DNA from 2 places in the Streptomyces sp. SJL17-4 genome. Region 1 is predicted to be linked to the other one. Evidence: riboswitches for the same ligand, from Rfam matches in the RefSeq annotation. Region 1 holds a riboswitch; the other holds the start of a gene.

What was found. Region 1 has a riboswitch for cyclic di-AMP ahead of N5875_RS09790 (M23 family metallopeptidase). Riboswitches for the same ligand answer to the same signal wherever they lie in the genome.
Positions count from the first base shown of each region.
Region 2: linked by a shared signal. The riboswitch ahead of N5875_RS00795 (LysM peptidoglycan-binding domain-containing protein) and the one ahead of N5875_RS09790 (M23 family metallopeptidase) in region 1 are both predicted to bind cyclic di-AMP.

Region 1 covers NZ_CP104578.1:2,266,617-2,274,603, reverse strand. The annotation lists gene N5875_RS09805 (DNA topoisomerase IV subunit A) at 1-1,133, opposite strand, end outside; gene N5875_RS09800 (pitrilysin family protein) at 1,315-2,670, shown strand; gene N5875_RS09795 (pitrilysin family protein) at 2,697-4,064, shown strand; cyclic di-AMP (ydaO/yuaA leader) riboswitch at 4,265-4,430, shown strand; gene N5875_RS09790 (M23 family metallopeptidase) at 4,443-5,216, shown strand; gene N5875_RS09785 (GntR family transcriptional regulator) at 5,487-6,170, shown strand; gene N5875_RS09780 (HPr family phosphocarrier protein) at 6,315-6,596, opposite strand; gene N5875_RS09775 (GNAT family N-acetyltransferase) at 6,886-7,987, shown strand, end outside.
Region 2 covers NZ_CP104578.1:171,959-179,945, forward strand. The annotation lists gene N5875_RS00765 (LysR family transcriptional regulator) at 1-396, shown strand, start outside; gene N5875_RS00770 (class II fructose-bisphosphate aldolase) at 433-1,269, opposite strand; gene N5875_RS00775 (sugar isomerase) at 1,321-2,244, opposite strand; gene N5875_RS00780 (DeoR/GlpR family DNA-binding transcription regulator) at 2,394-3,215, shown strand; gene N5875_RS00785 (phospholipase C, phosphocholine-specific) at 3,393-5,417, shown strand; gene N5875_RS00790 (hypothetical protein) at 5,514-6,116, opposite strand; cyclic di-AMP (ydaO/yuaA leader) riboswitch at 6,459-6,642, shown strand; gene N5875_RS00795 (LysM peptidoglycan-binding domain-containing protein) at 6,648-7,523, shown strand; gene N5875_RS00800 (alpha/beta family hydrolase) at 7,517-7,987, opposite strand, start outside.

The DNA.
Region 1 (7,987 bases):
GAGCGGCGCCGGACGACCTCGAAGCGGTGGTCGAGGTAGACCTCCAGGAGTTCCTTGAGGCCGAGGGTCAGCGGCTGGCCGTCGACCAGTGCCACGTTGTTGATGCCGAAGGACTCCTCCATCGGCGTCAGCTTGTAGAGCTGCTCCAGGACCGCCTCGGGCACGAAGCCGTTCTTGATCTCGATGACCAGGCGCAGGCCGTGGTTGCGGTCGGTCAGGTCCTTGACGTCGGCGATGCCCTGGAGCTTCTTGGAACCGACCAGGTCCTTGATCTTGGAGATGACCTTCTCGGGGCCGACCGTGAACGGCAGCTCGGTCACGACGATGCCCTTGCGGCGCGCCGTCACCGTCTCCACGCTCGTGGTGGCGCGGATCTTGAACGAGCCGCGGCCCGATTCGTACGCGTCCTTGATGCCGGAGAGGCCGACGATCCGGCCGCCGGTCGGCAGGTCGGGTCCGGGCACGAAACGCATCAGCGTCTCGAGGTCGGCGCCCGGGTGGCGGATCAGATGGCGGGCGGCGGCGATGACCTCGCCGAGGTTGTGCGGGGGCATGTTGGTCGCCATGCCGACCGCGATGCCGGACGCGCCGTTGACCAGCAGGTTCGGGTACGCGGCGGGCAGCGCCACCGGCTCCCGCTCCTGGCCGTCGTAGTTCGGCGCGAAGTCGACCGTGTCCTCGTCGATGGACTCGGTCATGAGCAGCGCGGCCGGGGCCATCCGCGACTCGGTGTACCGCATGGCGGCCGGCGGGTCGTCGTTGCCCAGGGAACCGAAGTTGCCGTGTCCGTCGACGAGGGGGAGGCGCATGGAGAACGGCTGCGCCATGCGGACCATGGCGTCGTAGATGGACGCGTCGCCGTGCGGGTGCAGCTTGCCCATCACCTCGCCGACGACGCGGGCGCACTTGACGAAGCCGCGGTCGGGGCGGAGCCCCATCTCGCCCATCTGGTAGACGATGCGTCGCTGGACGGGCTTCATGCCGTCACGGGCGTCCGGGAGGGCACGCGAGTAGATCACCGAGTACGCGTACTCGAGGAAGGAGCCCTGCATCTCGTCGACAACGTCGATGTCGAGGATTCGCTCCTCGAACGCGTCGTCCGGCGGCGGTGTCTTCGTGCTGCGGCGGGCCATCGCGGCTGCGGCTCCTTCACCAACAAGGTTGATCTGACGCGGACCATTGTGGACCGTGCCACCGACAGCGCCGACCGCGACCCGGAAGAGGGACATCTCCGGGGGGCGGGAACTTCGCCAGGTGTCGGCGCGCTTGCATACAGTGGCAGGACTTTTTCACATCGCGATCGAAGGGACGTACATGCCCATGGGTCACACGGCCACGGCCGAGGCCGGCTCCGGCGGCCTGACAGCGACCGAGCACCGGTTGGCGAACGGCCTGCGTGTGGTGCTCTCGGAGGACCACCTGACCCCGGTCGCCGCGGTCTGCCTCTGGTACGACGTCGGCTCGCGGCACGAGGTCCCGGGCCGCACGGGCCTCGCCCACCTCTTCGAGCACCTGATGTTCCAGGGCTCGAAGCAGGTCCACGGGAACGGGCACTTCGAGCTCGTGCAGGGCGCCGGCGGCTCGCTCAACGGCACGACGAGCTTCGAGCGCACCAACTACTTCGAGACCATGCCCACGCACCAGCTGGAGCTCGCGCTCTGGCTGGAGGCCGACCGCATGGGCTCGCTGCTCGCCGCCCTGGACGACGAGTCCATGGAGAACCAGCGGGACGTCGTCAAGAACGAGCGCCGCCAGCGCTACGACAACGTGCCGTACGGCACGGCCTTCGAGAGGCTGACCGCCCTGGCCTACCCGGAGGGGCACCCGTACCACCACACGCCGATCGGTTCGATGGCCGACCTGGACGCGGCCACCCTGGAGGACGCGCGGAACTTCTTCCGCACGTACTACGCCCCGAACAACGCGGTGCTGTCGGTCGTCGGCGACATCGACCCGGAGCAGACCCTCGCCTGGGTCGAGAAGTACTTCGGCTCCATCCCCGGCCACGACGGCAAGCCCGCCCCGCGCCCCGGCGACCTGCCCGAGGTCATCGGCGAGCAGCTGCGCGAGGTCGTCGAGGAGGAGGTCCCGGCCCGCGCGCTGATGGCCGCCTACCGGCTGCCGCACGACGGCACGCGCGCGTGCGACGCCGCCGACCTGGCCCTCACGGTCCTCGGCGGCGGCGAGTCCTCCCGGCTGCACAACCGCCTGGTCCGCCGCGACCGTACGGCCGTCGCCGCCGGCTTCGGCATGCTGCGGCTCGCCGGCGCGCCCTCGCTCGGCTGGCTGGACGTCAAGACCTCCGGCGGTGTCGAGGTCCCGCAGATCGAGGCGGCCGTCGACGAGGAGCTCGCCCGGTTCGCCGCCGAGGGCCCCACGCCCGAGGAGATGGAGCGCGCGCAGGCCCAGTTGGAGCGCGAGTGGCTCGACCGGCTCGGCACCGTCGCGGGCCGCGCCGACGAACTGTGCCGGTTCGCCGTGCTCTTCGGCGACCCGCAGCTCGCGCTGACCGCCGTCGACCGCGTCCTGGCGATCACCGCCGACGAGGTGCAGGCCGTCGCCGCGGCCACGCTGCGCCCCGACAACCGCGCGGTGCTGGTCTACGAGCCCCTGGCGACCGAACAGAGCGAGAACGCCGACGGCGACGAGGAAGAGGGAGCGGACCAGTGACCGACGCCGCCGCGTCTTTGACGAGCATGGACTTCCACCCGCAGCCGACGCCGGGCCTCGCCCGGCCCTGGGCCTTCCCGGCCCCGGACCGCGGCGCCCTGGACAACGGCCTGACGGTGCTGACCAGTCACCGCCCCGGCCAGCAGGTCGTGGCCGTGGAGATCTTCCTGCCGGCCCCGCTGGACGCCGAGCCCGCCGGCCTCGACGGTGTCGCCACCATCATGGCCCGCGCGCTCTTCGAGGGCACGGACCAGCACAGCGCCGAGGAGTTCGCGGCCGAGCTGGAGCGCTGCGGCGCCACGCTCGACGCGCACGCCGACCACCCGGGCGTACGGGTCTCCCTGGAGGTCCCCGTCTCCCGGCTGCCCAAGGCGCTCGGTCTCGTCTCCGAGGCCCTGATCGCGCCCGCGTTCCTCGAGACCGAGGTCGAGCGCCTGGTGCGCAACCGCCTCGACGAGATCCCGCACGAGACGGCCAACCCGTCCCGCCGCGCCGCCAAGCAGCTCTCCAAGGAGCTCTTCCCGGCCGAGGCCCGGATGTCCCGGCCGCGCCAGGGCACCGAGGAGACCGTCGAGGCGATCGACGCCGCCGCGGTCCGCGCCTTCTACGAGGCGTACGTCCGGCCCGCCACGGCCACCGCCGTGGTCGTCGGCGACCTCACCGGCGTCGACCTGGACAAGGTCCTCGCCGAGACCCTGGGCGCCTGGACCGGCGAGCCGGCCGAGCCGCTCCCGATGCCGCCGATCACCGCCGACGACACCGGACGGGTCGTCATCGTGGACCGTCCCGGCGCCGTCCAGACCCAGTTGCTGATCGGCCGGGTCGGACCCGACCGCCACGACAGTGTCTGGCCGGCCCAGGTCCTGGGCACCTACTGCCTCGGTGGCACCCTCACCTCGCGGCTCGACCGGGTCCTGCGCGAGGAGAAGGGCTACACGTACGGCGTGCGTGCCTTCGGGCAGGTGCTCCGCTCGGACGGCCGGGGGAACGGCGCCTCGATGCTCGCCATCAGCGGTTCCATCGACACGCCCAACACCGGCCCGGCACTTGAGGACCTGTGGAAGGTGCTGCGGACGCTGGCCGCGGAGGGGCTCACCGACGCCGAGCGGGAGACGGCCGTGCAGAACCTGGTGGGGGTCGCGCCGCTCAAGTACGAGACCGCGGCCTCCGTCGCCGGGACGCTCTCCGACCAGGTCGAGCAGCACCTCCCGGACGACTACCAGGCCCAGTTGTACGCCCGGCTGGCCGAGACCGGCACGGTCGAGGCGACCGCGGCCGTGGTCAGCGCCTTCCCCGTGGACCGGCTCGTCACCGTGCTCGTCGGCGACGCGGCGCAGATCGCGGAGCCGGTGCGCGCGCTCGGGATCGGTGAAGTGACCGTCGTGACCGGCTGATTCACGCCGCCGGCATGACAAAGGAGGGCCCCGACGGCATAGTTCGTCGGGGTCCTCCTGTTTGTCCGTATTAAGGTCAAGGGTGATCGTATGCCCTGTGGCATGTCTTACAAAAGGCGTGTCCGGTTGGTGATTGAAAGACGATCCGCATAGCGTCGGTGCGTCTGTTCGTCAGTTGCACGTGCCGCACCCGCGGCATCGGACAGACATCGCCGAGTCCCCGTCAGGCGCGAGCCTGGGGAGCCGGGGACCCATACGCAGTCCCTGGGGTGAATCGGGCGCCTTCGTCTCGTACGGAGGGGCTCGTAGGAGACCTTCCTGCTCCGAACCCGTCAGCTAACCCGGTAGGCGAGAGGGAAGGAAAGGACCAGCCCCTACATGGCGTTCACCCGTGCCACCGGGAAGCATCGTGCTCCGAGCCGGATGGCGCGCCGCGGCGTGGGCATCGCCGGCGCGGCGACGCTCGCCACCACCGGCGTCATCGGAACCCTCGCTTCCCCGGCGCTCGCCGCCGACACGGAGAACCGTTCCTCCCTCGAGGACACCGGTCTCACCAAGGTGATCACCGAGGACTCCCTCGCCGAGCGGATCGACGCCCAGGCCGCCGCCCAGGAGCAGGAGGCCTTCGAGGTCGCCGCCAAGGCGAAGGCCAAGGCCGAGGCGAAGCGCAAGGCCGAGGCCCGTGCCAAGGAGATCCGCGAGGCCGAGCAGCGCGCCGCCCGTGAGGCCGAGCGCCGCCGCCTGGCCTCCTTCCAGCTCCCCGTCGAGGGCACGTACGTCTCGACCGGCTACCAGACCGGTGGCTCGCTCTGGTCCTCCGGCAGCCACTCCGGCATCGACTTCCACGCCTCCTACGGCAGCAGCGTCGTGTCCGTCGGCTCGGGCACCGTCGTCGAGGCCGGCTGGGGCGGCGCGTACGGCAACAACGTCGTCATCCGGATGAACGACGGCACGTACACCCAGTACGGCCACCTCTCCTCCATCGGGGTCTACGTCGGCCAGAGCGTCGAGCCGGGTGAGCGGATAGGCATCTCGGGCTCGACCGGCAACTCGACCGGCCCGCACCTCCACTTCGAGGCGCGGACGACCTCCGAGTACGGCTCCGACATCAACCCGATCTCGTATCTGCGCGCCCGCGGCGTCAACGTCTGATCCCCGCGGCGTCGACGTCCGATCCAGGACGGATCGAGGACGCCTCGCGCAGGACCGGCGGTTCCGCCGCCGCCCCCAGTGCCCGTTCCGCCGCCCCACCCGCATCGCAAAAGCCCCGGCTCGTACAGAGCCGGGGCTTTTCGTCGGTCGCGGGAGACCGATATTCCGCCGGGGCATCGGAAATTCCGGCGCGCTGCAATAGAGTCGCAGATCGGGCGCAGAACAGGCGCCGCTGGAATTGACTCGCGCAGACCAAGGCGGAGGTCGGACATGCGCATTCCCGCGCACTCGGTATGCACGGCGATCCGGGACGACATCGTCTCCGGTGTCTTCGAGCGGGGCAGCCGGCTGACCGAGGACCAGCTCGCCCGCCGGTACGGGGTCTCCCGGGTCCCGGTCCGTGAGGCCCTGCGCACCCTGGAGTCCGAGGGCTTCGTGGTCACCCGCCGCCACGCCGGGGCGCATGTCGCCGAACCCACCGAGCAGGAGGCGGCCGATCTGCTCGACATGCGGGCGCTGCTCGAACCCCTGGGGGCCGCCCGCGCGGCCCAACGGCGCACGGAGGCCCATCTCAAGGTGCTGCGCGGCCTGGTCAGGCTGGGCCAGGAGCGGGCCAGGCGCGGACAGGGCGAGGATCTGCGCTCCCTCGGCGGCTGGTTCCACGAGACGCTCGCGCAGGCCTCCGGCAGCCCGGCCCTGACGGCGCTGCTGACCCAGCTGCGGCACAAGATCGCCTGGATGTACGCGGTCGAGCAGCCCGAGCGGCCGGTGGACGCCTGGGCCGAGCGCGGCGCGATCGTGGACGCCGTGGCGCGCGGCGACGCCGAGCGGGCGCGGGCGCTGACCGCGCTGCACGCGGAGCGCTCGCAGTCGCTGCACCGCCTCAAGAGACCGGACCGCGGCCGTGTGAGGGTTTCGCAACATGCAGTCAACACGGCGAGTTCCCGGAATTAACGCGCGCATCGTATACATGGAATAGGAATTCGACGCCGTCGCTCCGTGCTGCCCGAAAAGCGGAGCGGTGGAAAAGCGAAAGGCCGTGACCACCGGAATTCCGGCGGTCACGGCCTTTCGTCGTGCAGAGTGGGTCGACCCGGATCAGACGGTCTCGGGAAGCTCGTCCAGGCCCTCGGCGACCAGCTTCGCCAGACGGTCCAGAGCGGCCTCGGCGCCGTCGGCCTCCGAAGCGAGGACGATCTCCTCGCCGCCCTGCGCGCCCAGGCCGAGCACCGCGAGCATGGAGGCGGCGTTCACCGGGGTGCCGTCGGACTTGGCGATCGTCACCGGAACGCCGGAAGCCGTGGCGGCACGGACGAAGATGGACGCGGGGCGGGCGTGCAGGCCCTCGGCCCAGCCGACGTTGACGCGGCGCTCAGCCATGGTGTTGCCCTTCAAGTCTCAAGCGGGTTGTCTAGACCAGTCTCTCACGGGTTGCGATGTGCTCGCGCCGACGTTCGACCCGGACCGGACCGCCTTTCGGCCCTCCCTCGCCGTGCGTGGCGTGCTCCCTACCTTGCACGGCGGACCCCCGCCGCGCGAGCGGTGCCGCCACCGTGTCGCGGCCGGTGCCACCACCGTGTCGCGGCCGGTGCCACCACCGTGCCGCGACCCGTGCCGCCACCGTGCCGCGACCCGTGCCAGCGCCGTGTCGCGGCCGTAGGCTGACCCCATGCAGAGCGCGTCGGACCAGCTGCCGGAGCACGACTACCCCGACCACTGGGAAGCGGACGTGGTGCTCCGCGACGGCGGCACCGCGCGTATCCGGCCCATCACGGCCGACGACGCCGACCGCCTCGTCAGCTTCTACGAGCAGGTCTCGGACGAGTCGAAGTACTACCGCTTCTTCGCCCCCTACCCACGGCTCTCCGCCAAGGACGTGCACCGCTTCACCCACCACGACTTCGTGGACCGGGTGGGCCTCGCGGCGACGGTGGGCGGCGAGTTCATCGCCACCGTGCGCTACGACCGCATCGACGACCGGGGCCTGCCCGCCTCCGCCCCGGCCGACGAGGCCGAGGTCGCCTTCCTCGTCCAGGACGCCCACCAGGGCCGCGGCGTCGCCTCCGCCCTGCTCGAACACATCGCGGCGGTCGCGCGCGAGCGGGACATCCGGCGCTTCGCCGCCGAGGTGCTCCCCGCCAACACCAAGATGATCAAGGTGTTCACGGACGCGGGCTACACCCAGAAGCGCAGCTTCGAGGACGGGTCCGTACGACTCCACCTCGACCTCGAACCCACCGACCGCTCCCTCGCCGTGCAGCGCGCCCGGGAGCAGCGGGCCGAGGCCCGCTCCGTACAACGCCTCCTCACGCCCCGGTCCGTCGCGGTCGTCGGCGCCGGACGCGCACCGGGCGGCGTCGGCCGGACGGTCCTCCGCAACCTCCTCGGGGCCGGGTACACCGGACGCGTGTACGCGGTCAACGCGGCGCTCGGCGAGAACGACGGGCCCGTCGAACTCGACGGCGTCCCCGCCCACTCCTCCGTCGCCGCCATCGGCGAGCCCGTCGACCTCGCGATCGTCGCCGTCCCCGCCGAACGGGTGCCGGAAGTCGTGGCGGACTGCGGCGAGCACGGCGTCCAGGGCCTGGTCGTCCTCTCCGCCGGATACGCCGAGAGCGGGGCCGCCGGGCGGGAGCGGCAGCGTCAGCTGGTCCGGCAGGCACGCTCGTACGGCATGCGGATCATCGGGCCCAACGCCTTCGGGATCATCAACACCGCCGCCGACGTCCGGCTCAACGCCTCCCTCGCCCCGCAGATGCCGGCCGCCGGGC
Region 2 (7,987 bases), 2.1 Mb from region 1:
CTCGACGATCCCTATCGCGCCGTGCTGCCCAAGGGGCATCCGCTCGCCGACCGCCGTACCGCCGTCGACCTGGCCGAGCTCGCCGGCGAACCGTGGGTGGGCAGCGAACGCCCCGGCCCCTGCCTTGACGCGGTCCTCGACGCCTGCGCGGCGGCCGGGTTCGCCCCGGACATCGCGGTGGAGTGCGAGGAGTACGCCACCGCGCAGGGTTTCGTCGCGGCCGGTCTCGGCGTCAGCCTGGTGCCGCTGATGGGCCTGGGAAGCCGCCATCCGAACGTGGTCGTCCGCAGGGTCCGCGGGCCGGAGCCGGTCCGCTCGATCCACGCGGCGGTACGGAAGTCCTCGCTGTCCCTCCCCGCCGTACGCGGCCTCCTCGCGGCGCTCCAGGAAGGGTGAACGGGCGCGAGGAGGGCGTCCGGTGTCGTCTCCAGGTCAGGCGGGTGACAGGACCGTGAGGAGGTGCGCCACCTCCCGGGCCACGGCCGCGCGCGCCGGGTTCAGGTAGTGCCGGGGGTCCACCGCCGTGGGGTGCTCGGTCAGGTGGGTGCGGACGGCCTGGGTGAAGGCCTTGTTCAGATGGGTGGAGACGTTCACCTTGGTCATGCCGGCGGCGATGGCGGCGGTGAGGTCCGCGTCCGACACACCCGAGGAGCCGTGCAGGACGAGCGGTGTGTCGACGGCGGCACGCAGGCGCGTGATGAGGGCGAAGTCCAGGACCGCGTCCCGGGTCAGCATCTGGTGGGAGCTGCCGACCGCGACCGCGAGGGCGTCGACGCCGGTGGCCGCGACGAAGGCACGGGCCTCGTCGGGATCGGTCCGTACACCGGGGGTGTGGGCGCCGCCCTTGCCGCCGACCTCGCCGAGTTCGGCCTCGACCCAGACACCGTGCTGGTGGCAGTACTCCACGACCTCGCGGGTCGAGGTCACGTTCTCGGCGTAGGGGAGCTTCGAGGCGTCGAACATGACCGAGCCCAGGCCGAGTCCGACGGCCTCGCGGACGAGGTCGGGGTTCTCGGCGTGGTCGAGGTGCACGGCGACGGGGGTCTTGGCGGCGCGGGCGATGGCGAGGGACGCGAGGGCGACCGGCTCCAGGGCGCCGTGGTAGCGGACGGTGTTCTCGCTGATCTGCAGGACGACGGGGCGGTCGGCACTCTCGGCGCCGGCCACGATGGCCTGGGCGTGTTCGAGCTGGAGGACGTTGAACGCCCCCACACCGGTGCCCGCCGCGCGGGCGCGGCGGACGATCTCATCGGTCGGCGTCAACGGCATGGCTGGTCCTTCTCCGGGGTGTGAACGGGTGCGGGGCGGGGCGACGGGCGTTCAGGCCTGGGCATCGGTGAGGACGACCGAGCGGGTCAGGTTCCGCGGGGTGTCGGGGTTCAGTCCCTGGGCCTCGGCGACGGCCACCGCGAGCCGCTGGGCCCGGATCAGGTCGGCGAGCGGGTCGAGGTCACTCTCCGCGAGGGTGCCGCCGACCTTGCGGACCTCGTCCGCGAGTCCGGCCGGCAGCGCCCCGAAGCCCCAGGTGACCCGGCCGGGACCGGTGATGCTGATGGGGCCGTGGCGGTACTCCATCGCGGGGTACGCCTCCGTCCACGCGCCCGCGGCCTCGCGCATCTTCAGCCCGGCCTCCAGGGCGAGACCGTAGGTCCAGCCCCTGCCGAGGAAGGTGAACTGCTCCGCCGCGCGCACGTCCTCGTCGAGCGGGGAGGCGAGGGCCAGTTCCGCGTCCCGCGCGGCCTCCTCGACGGTGGCCACGCCTTCGGGCAGGGCGTCCTCGGCTTCGAGGTGCGCGCGGAAGAGGGCGAGCGCCGTGGTCGCGAAGCGGGTCTGGACCACCGACTCCTCGTCGGCGAAGTCGAGGACGGCGACCTCGTCGGCGAGGTCCATGACCGGGGTCGTGGGATCGGCCGTGATCGCGCCCGTGGGGATGGTGCCGCGCAGCCGGGACAGGACGGTCAGTACCTCGCTGGTGGTGCCGGAGCGGGTGATGGCCACGACCCGGTCGTAGCCGCGGCCGTAGGGGAACTCGGAGGCGGCGAAGGCGTCGGTCTCCCCATGGCCGCCGGACTCGCGCAGTTCGGCGTAGGCCAGGGCCATGAACCAGGAGGTACCGCAGCCGATCACCGCGACCCGCTCGCCCCGTCGGGGCAGCGCGGAGGTGTGCTGGGGCAGCGTGCGGGCAGCCTGACGCCAGGTCGTCGGCTGGGACGCGATCTCCACGGCGGTGCGGGTGGTGCTCATGCCGGTCTCCTTGCAAGAAAGAGTGCACTGAAATGATGGAAGATGCTTGAAGTCGATGCCATTCAAGCAGAAACATGCATGCGCTTTCCAGGTCCCGCGCCCGTCGGCGGATAGAATCGGTCGCGCGCACGAGCCCGAGGGAGGGACCCATGTCCAAGCACGAGCGGTGGAACACGCTCCTTGAACTACTCGCAGCCTCGGGAAAGCTGGAGGTCGAGGAGGCGGCGACCGCCCTGGAGGTGTCGGCCGCCACGATCCGCCGGGATCTCGACGAGCTCGCCGAGCAGCAGCTGTTGATACGGACACGGGGCGGGGCCGTCGCGCACGGCGTCTCGTACGAGCTGCCGCTGCGCTACAAGTCGACACGGCACGCTGCGGAGAAGCGACGGATCGCGGAGGCGGCCGCCGACCTGATCGCCCCCGGTGAGGTCGTGGGGCTCAACGGCGGTACGACGACGACGGAGGTGGCACGCGCCCTCGCCCTGCGGTTCGCGAGCGGTCGGGCCGACACCGCGGGGACGGCCGGGACAGCCGGAACGCCGAGCTCCGGGCCCGCGCTCACCGTGGTCACCAACGCGCTCAACATCGCGGGCGAGCTCGCGGTGCGCCCGCAGATCAAGATCGTCACCACCGGCGGGGTCGCGCGCCCCCAGACGTACGAACTGGTGGGCCCCCTGACGGTCGGGGTGCTCAACGAGGTCGTGCTCGACGTGGTGGTGCTCGGGGTCGACGGGGTCGACGCAGGGCTCGGCGTGATGGCGCATCAGGAGGACGAGGCGAGCATCAGCCGGCTCTTCGCGGAGCGGTCGAGCCGGGTCGTCGTGGTGACCGACTCGTCGAAGATGGGCCGCCGGGCCTTCGCGCGGATCTGTGGTCTGGACCGGATCGACCTCCTCGTGACCGACACGGGCATCGGCGCGGAGGCGGTCGCCCAGCTCACCGAGGCCGGGGTGAAGGTCCTCACCGTCTGAACCTTCGACCGGCATTGGTCTGCAGTCGGACCAATCCACAGGCCCATATCCCCTGGCTCCATGGCGCCCTGGGCTGTCAATCCACCAATTACCGCACGGCTGTATACCTTTGAGCTCCCCTCCCTCATCATGTCTCCGACGTGCCGCCGGGGCACAGCGTGACAGGAGGGGCGGGGCATGATTCCCATCAGCCGCAGAGGATTCGTCGGTATCGGCGCGGGGCTCGTGGCGGGCGCGGCGCTGCCGACGGCCCGGGCCTCCGCCGCCGCGAGGGCGGCCACCGGCACCCTCACCGACGTCCGGCACGTGGTGATCCTCATGCAGGAGAACCGCAGCTTCGACCACTACTTCGGCACCCTGCGCGGGGTCCGGGGCTTCGGCGACCGCGCCGCGGGCAACCTCCCCGGCGGCTGGGGCATGTTCAACCAGCCCGACTGGGGCGGTCGCCAGTACCCCTGGAAGCTCAGCGACACCCCGCCCGCCGGCGGCGTGGACGGCGAGACCCTCGCCCAGTGCAACGGCGACCTGCCGCACAGCTGGACCTCACAGCACGCCGCCTGGAACAAGGGCCGTCTGGACAACTGGGTCACCGGCGTGGGCAACACCCGGACCCTCGGCCACCTCGACCGCGAGGACATCCCCTTCCATCACGCGCTCGCAGACCACTACACGATCTGCGACGCGTACTTCTGCTCGGCACTGAGCGCCACCGGCCCCAACCGCACCTTCCTGTGGAGCGGGAAGATCGACGGCTCCAGCAAGGACGGCGGCGAGGAGTCGGGCCTTACCTGGGAGACGTACGCCGAGGCGCTCCAGCGGGCCGGGGTGAGCTGGAGGGTCTACCAGAACGCCCAGGACAACTACGGCGACAACGGTCTCGCGTACTTCAAGAAGTTCACCGACGCGCGGCCCGGGGACCCGCTGTACGACCGCGGCATGGGCTCGGTGCCCAAGGTGACCGGCTCGACCCCGGACGACATCGCCGCCGCGATCCGCGCCGATGTGGTCGCGGGCACGCTGCCCCAGGTGTCGTGGGTGGTCGCGAGCGAGGCGTTCTCGGAGCACCCCTACGCACCGCCCGGGGACGGCGCGCACTTCGTCGATCTCGTCTACCGGGCGCTCGCCGCCGACCCCGAGGTGTTCGACTCGACCGTGCTGTTCCTCAACTACGACGAGAACGACGGCTTCTTCGACCACGTGCCGCCACCCGTCGCTCCCCCGGGCACCCCCGGCGAGTACCTCGACGGCGTACCGATCGGCCTCGGCTTCCGCGTCCCCATGATTGTCATGTCCCCGTGGACCCGGGGTGGCTGGGTGAGCTCGGAGGTCTTCGACCACACCTCGGTCCTGCGTTTCATGGAGAGCTGGACGACGGCCCTCGGCACCCCGGCCACCTGCCCCCACATCAGCGCCTGGCGACGGAAGGTGACGGGCGATCTGACCGGCGTCTTCGACTTCGCCCACCCGGTGTACGGCGTACCGGCCGGCCTCCCCTCCACGGCGAAGGTCATCGGCCAGGCGACCTGCGGTCCGCTGCCGAACCCGGCCCCGCAGAACAACGCCCAGCCCGCGCAGGAGTCCGGCACCCGGCCGGCCCGCGCGCTGCCGTACCAGGTGAACGGCAATCTCGACCGCTTCGAGTTCGGAGCCGCGGGCAAGATCCTCGCCTGGTTCTCGATGGCGAACCAGGGCGCCGAGGCCAAGCGCGCGGCCCATTTCTCGATCCACCCGCACCAGCACCGCGACACGGCCGCCTGGCAGTACACCGTCGACGCGGGCGGCACGGCCACCGACTACTTCAACATCGGCCTGGGATCGGGGTCCGGCAAGTACGACATCTCGATGATGGGCCCCAACCGCTTCCTGCGCCGGTTCATCGGGGACGCCTCCAAGGCCGGCAAGGCCGTCGAGGTGACATCCAGGTTCGCGACCGAGCCGGGGACGGGGCGGACGGCCCTGTGGTTCAGGATGAGCAACACCTCGGCCGGGCCGGTGACGTTCACGATCCGCTCGAACGCCTACCGCACGGACGGCCCCTGGACCTACACGGTCCCGGCCGGCTCCACTCGGGAGGACTTCTTCAACGCGGTCGCCTACAACAACGGCTGGTACGACTTCACGATCCTGGCCGACATCGACGGGACCTGGTCGCGCCGGTACACCGGTCACATCGAGACCGGAGCGCCGAGCATCACCGGCTGAGTACGCCGTCCGGGTGCGGGGCGGTGGCCGCTTCGCCGCCGTCGCGCACCCGCCTCCCACCCGCCCCACACCCGCCCCGCGCCCGCGGAGAGTCCGTCAGCGCCCGGCGTGCGCCGCGCGGTGGATCGTGGCGTCGAGGAGGGCCACCGCGTCGGCGGCCGTACGGCCCGGGGCCCGGTTCCACGGCCCGATCAGCTCATGCCACCCCCGCGACCGGAGCTCGGCCATGATCCAGGCGGCCGCCTCGTTCATCGTCGTCGCGCTGCCGTAGCCGAGACGGTGCGCGGCGAGCAGCGCGCCGCAGACACACCGGGCCCCGCGCACGTCGCGCAGCTTGTACGGCGCGTTCTGCCAGCCCCACTCCGTCAGCACCAGGCGCGCGTACCCGAGGTGGACCGAGGGGCGCAGCTCGGGCTGGCCGATGCGACGCCAGGCGTGCAGCCGGTCGGGCAGGACGGCTCCGATCCGGCCGGGAAGCCGGCGCTCGGCGGGAAGGGAAGGCGGCAACGCGTCGAGCGCGTCGGCGACGAGCCGCTCCACCGGCAGGGTGAGCAGCTCACGCCAGCCCTCCACAGCGGGTGCGGGCGCCGGCGGCGCGGTCCAGTCCGTGACGATCCGCTGCCAGGTGGCGCTCTCGTAGAGGGCGGCGGCCTCACGGTCGAGGGTCTCGGGGTCGAGCAGGGAGGCGGAGGGCGACATCCGGGCGGCTCCTCGGTCGGGGTGGCTCCATCTTTCATGACGAATGTCGGTTTTGCGACCTATGCCCTTGAGTGCCCGCGCGGTCGAACAGTCCCTTATCGCCCACTTCTCCATTAATAGAATTACCACCCCTATTCGGACATTGAGCACCTGGTGACGCGACTCACGTTCCCGGGGATTCCCCGGTGATCGGAATCCGTGCAGGCCGTGCGGGACAAGGAAGTTCGATGCGCAGGAGTCGAGGTCGATCTTGAATTCCATGAATTCGGTGATCCTTTCACCGACCCCTGGACTCAGATCCTCTTGTTCTCCGCCGCATTACTGGCCTACGGTCACCTCCATTCGAGCGGATCGCCGAATCCTGCCACCGCTCGAAATACCTCCCTTTCACCCGACGGCAGGAGCGGGGGACCCACGAATACGCCGGCCCGGATTCCGGAACGGCTCGGGGTGAAGCCGCGTGCGCGCGGCCGGACATCTCCAGTCCGAACCCGACAGCTCACCCCGAAGGCGCCGGAGAGGAATCTCGTCATGCCTGCTCACGGTAAGCACCGCCGCCCCCGCCGCCGCCCCGTCTCCCGTGGACTCGCGCTGGTCGGCACGGGCGGAGCCGCCCTCACCCTCCCGCTGATCGCCCCGGCCGTGGCCGGCGCCGCGCCTGTTTCCGGAGCCCCGGAAATCGCCGCCAAGAACATCACCGCCCCCGCGGCCCCGGTCGCCGCGAAGGCCGCCGCCAAGGCACCCGCCGCCCCGGCCGCCGCACGCACCTACACGGTCGTCAGTGGTGACTCGCTTTCCCTGATCGCCCAGAAGAAGGGAATTCAGGGCGGCTGGAAGGGCCTTTACCGCGCCAACCGGAGCGCCGTGGGTGACAACCCGTCACTTATTCATCCGGGTCTTGAACTGACGCTTCGTCGGGATTCCGTGAAGGCCGCCCCCACGCAGGCGAAGAAGACCGCCACGGCCGAACGGGCGAACCGCTCCGAGCGCCGGAGCGCCACCCCGGCCACCGGCACCGGCGCCTCGGCCGCCGCTCCCGCCGCCGCCGCTCCGGTCCAGGCCGCGCCCGCCGCCGCCACCCAGTACGCGAACAACCTCGACGGCTGGATCCGCGAGTCGCTGGACATCATGGCCCAGCGCGGCATCCCCGGCTCGTACGAGGGGATCCACCGCAACATCATGCGGGAGTCCTCCGGCAACCCCCAGGCCATCAACCTCTGGGACTCCAACGCCGTGGCCGGCACCCCCTCCAAGGGCCTGCTCCAGGTCATCGAGCCGACCTTCCTCGCCTATCACGTGCCCGGCACGTCGATGGACCTGTTCGACCCGGTCGCCAACATCACGGCCGCCTGCAACTACGCGGCCGACCGCTACGGCTCCATCGACAACGTCAACGGCGCCTACTGATCCCGGAAGTGCCCGGTGAACCAGGAGGTGGCGAGCTCCGCCACCTCCTCCAGGGCGCCCGGCTCCTCGAAGAGGTGCGTGGCGCCCTCCACGACCTCCAGCCGGCTCTCGCAGCGCAGCAGCGCCTCGGCCCGCCGGTTGAGGTCCAGGACCAGCGCGTCCCTGCCCCCGACCACGAGGAGCGTCGGGGCCTTGACCCGCGCCAGGTGGTCGGCCGCGAGGTCCGGCCGGCCACCGCGTGAGACGACGGCGGCCACGGCGGACTCCAGGTCGCCCGCAGCCCACAGCGCGGCGGCCGCTCCCGTACTGGCCCCGAAGTAGCCCAGCGGGAGGCCTTCGCTCTCCGGACGCTCGGCGAGCCACTCCGTGGCGCGGGCGAGCCTGTCGGCGAGCAGCGGGGTGTCGAAGACCTGCGCCCGGTCGACCGCCTCGGCCTCGGTGAGCAGGTCGAACAGGAGCGTTCC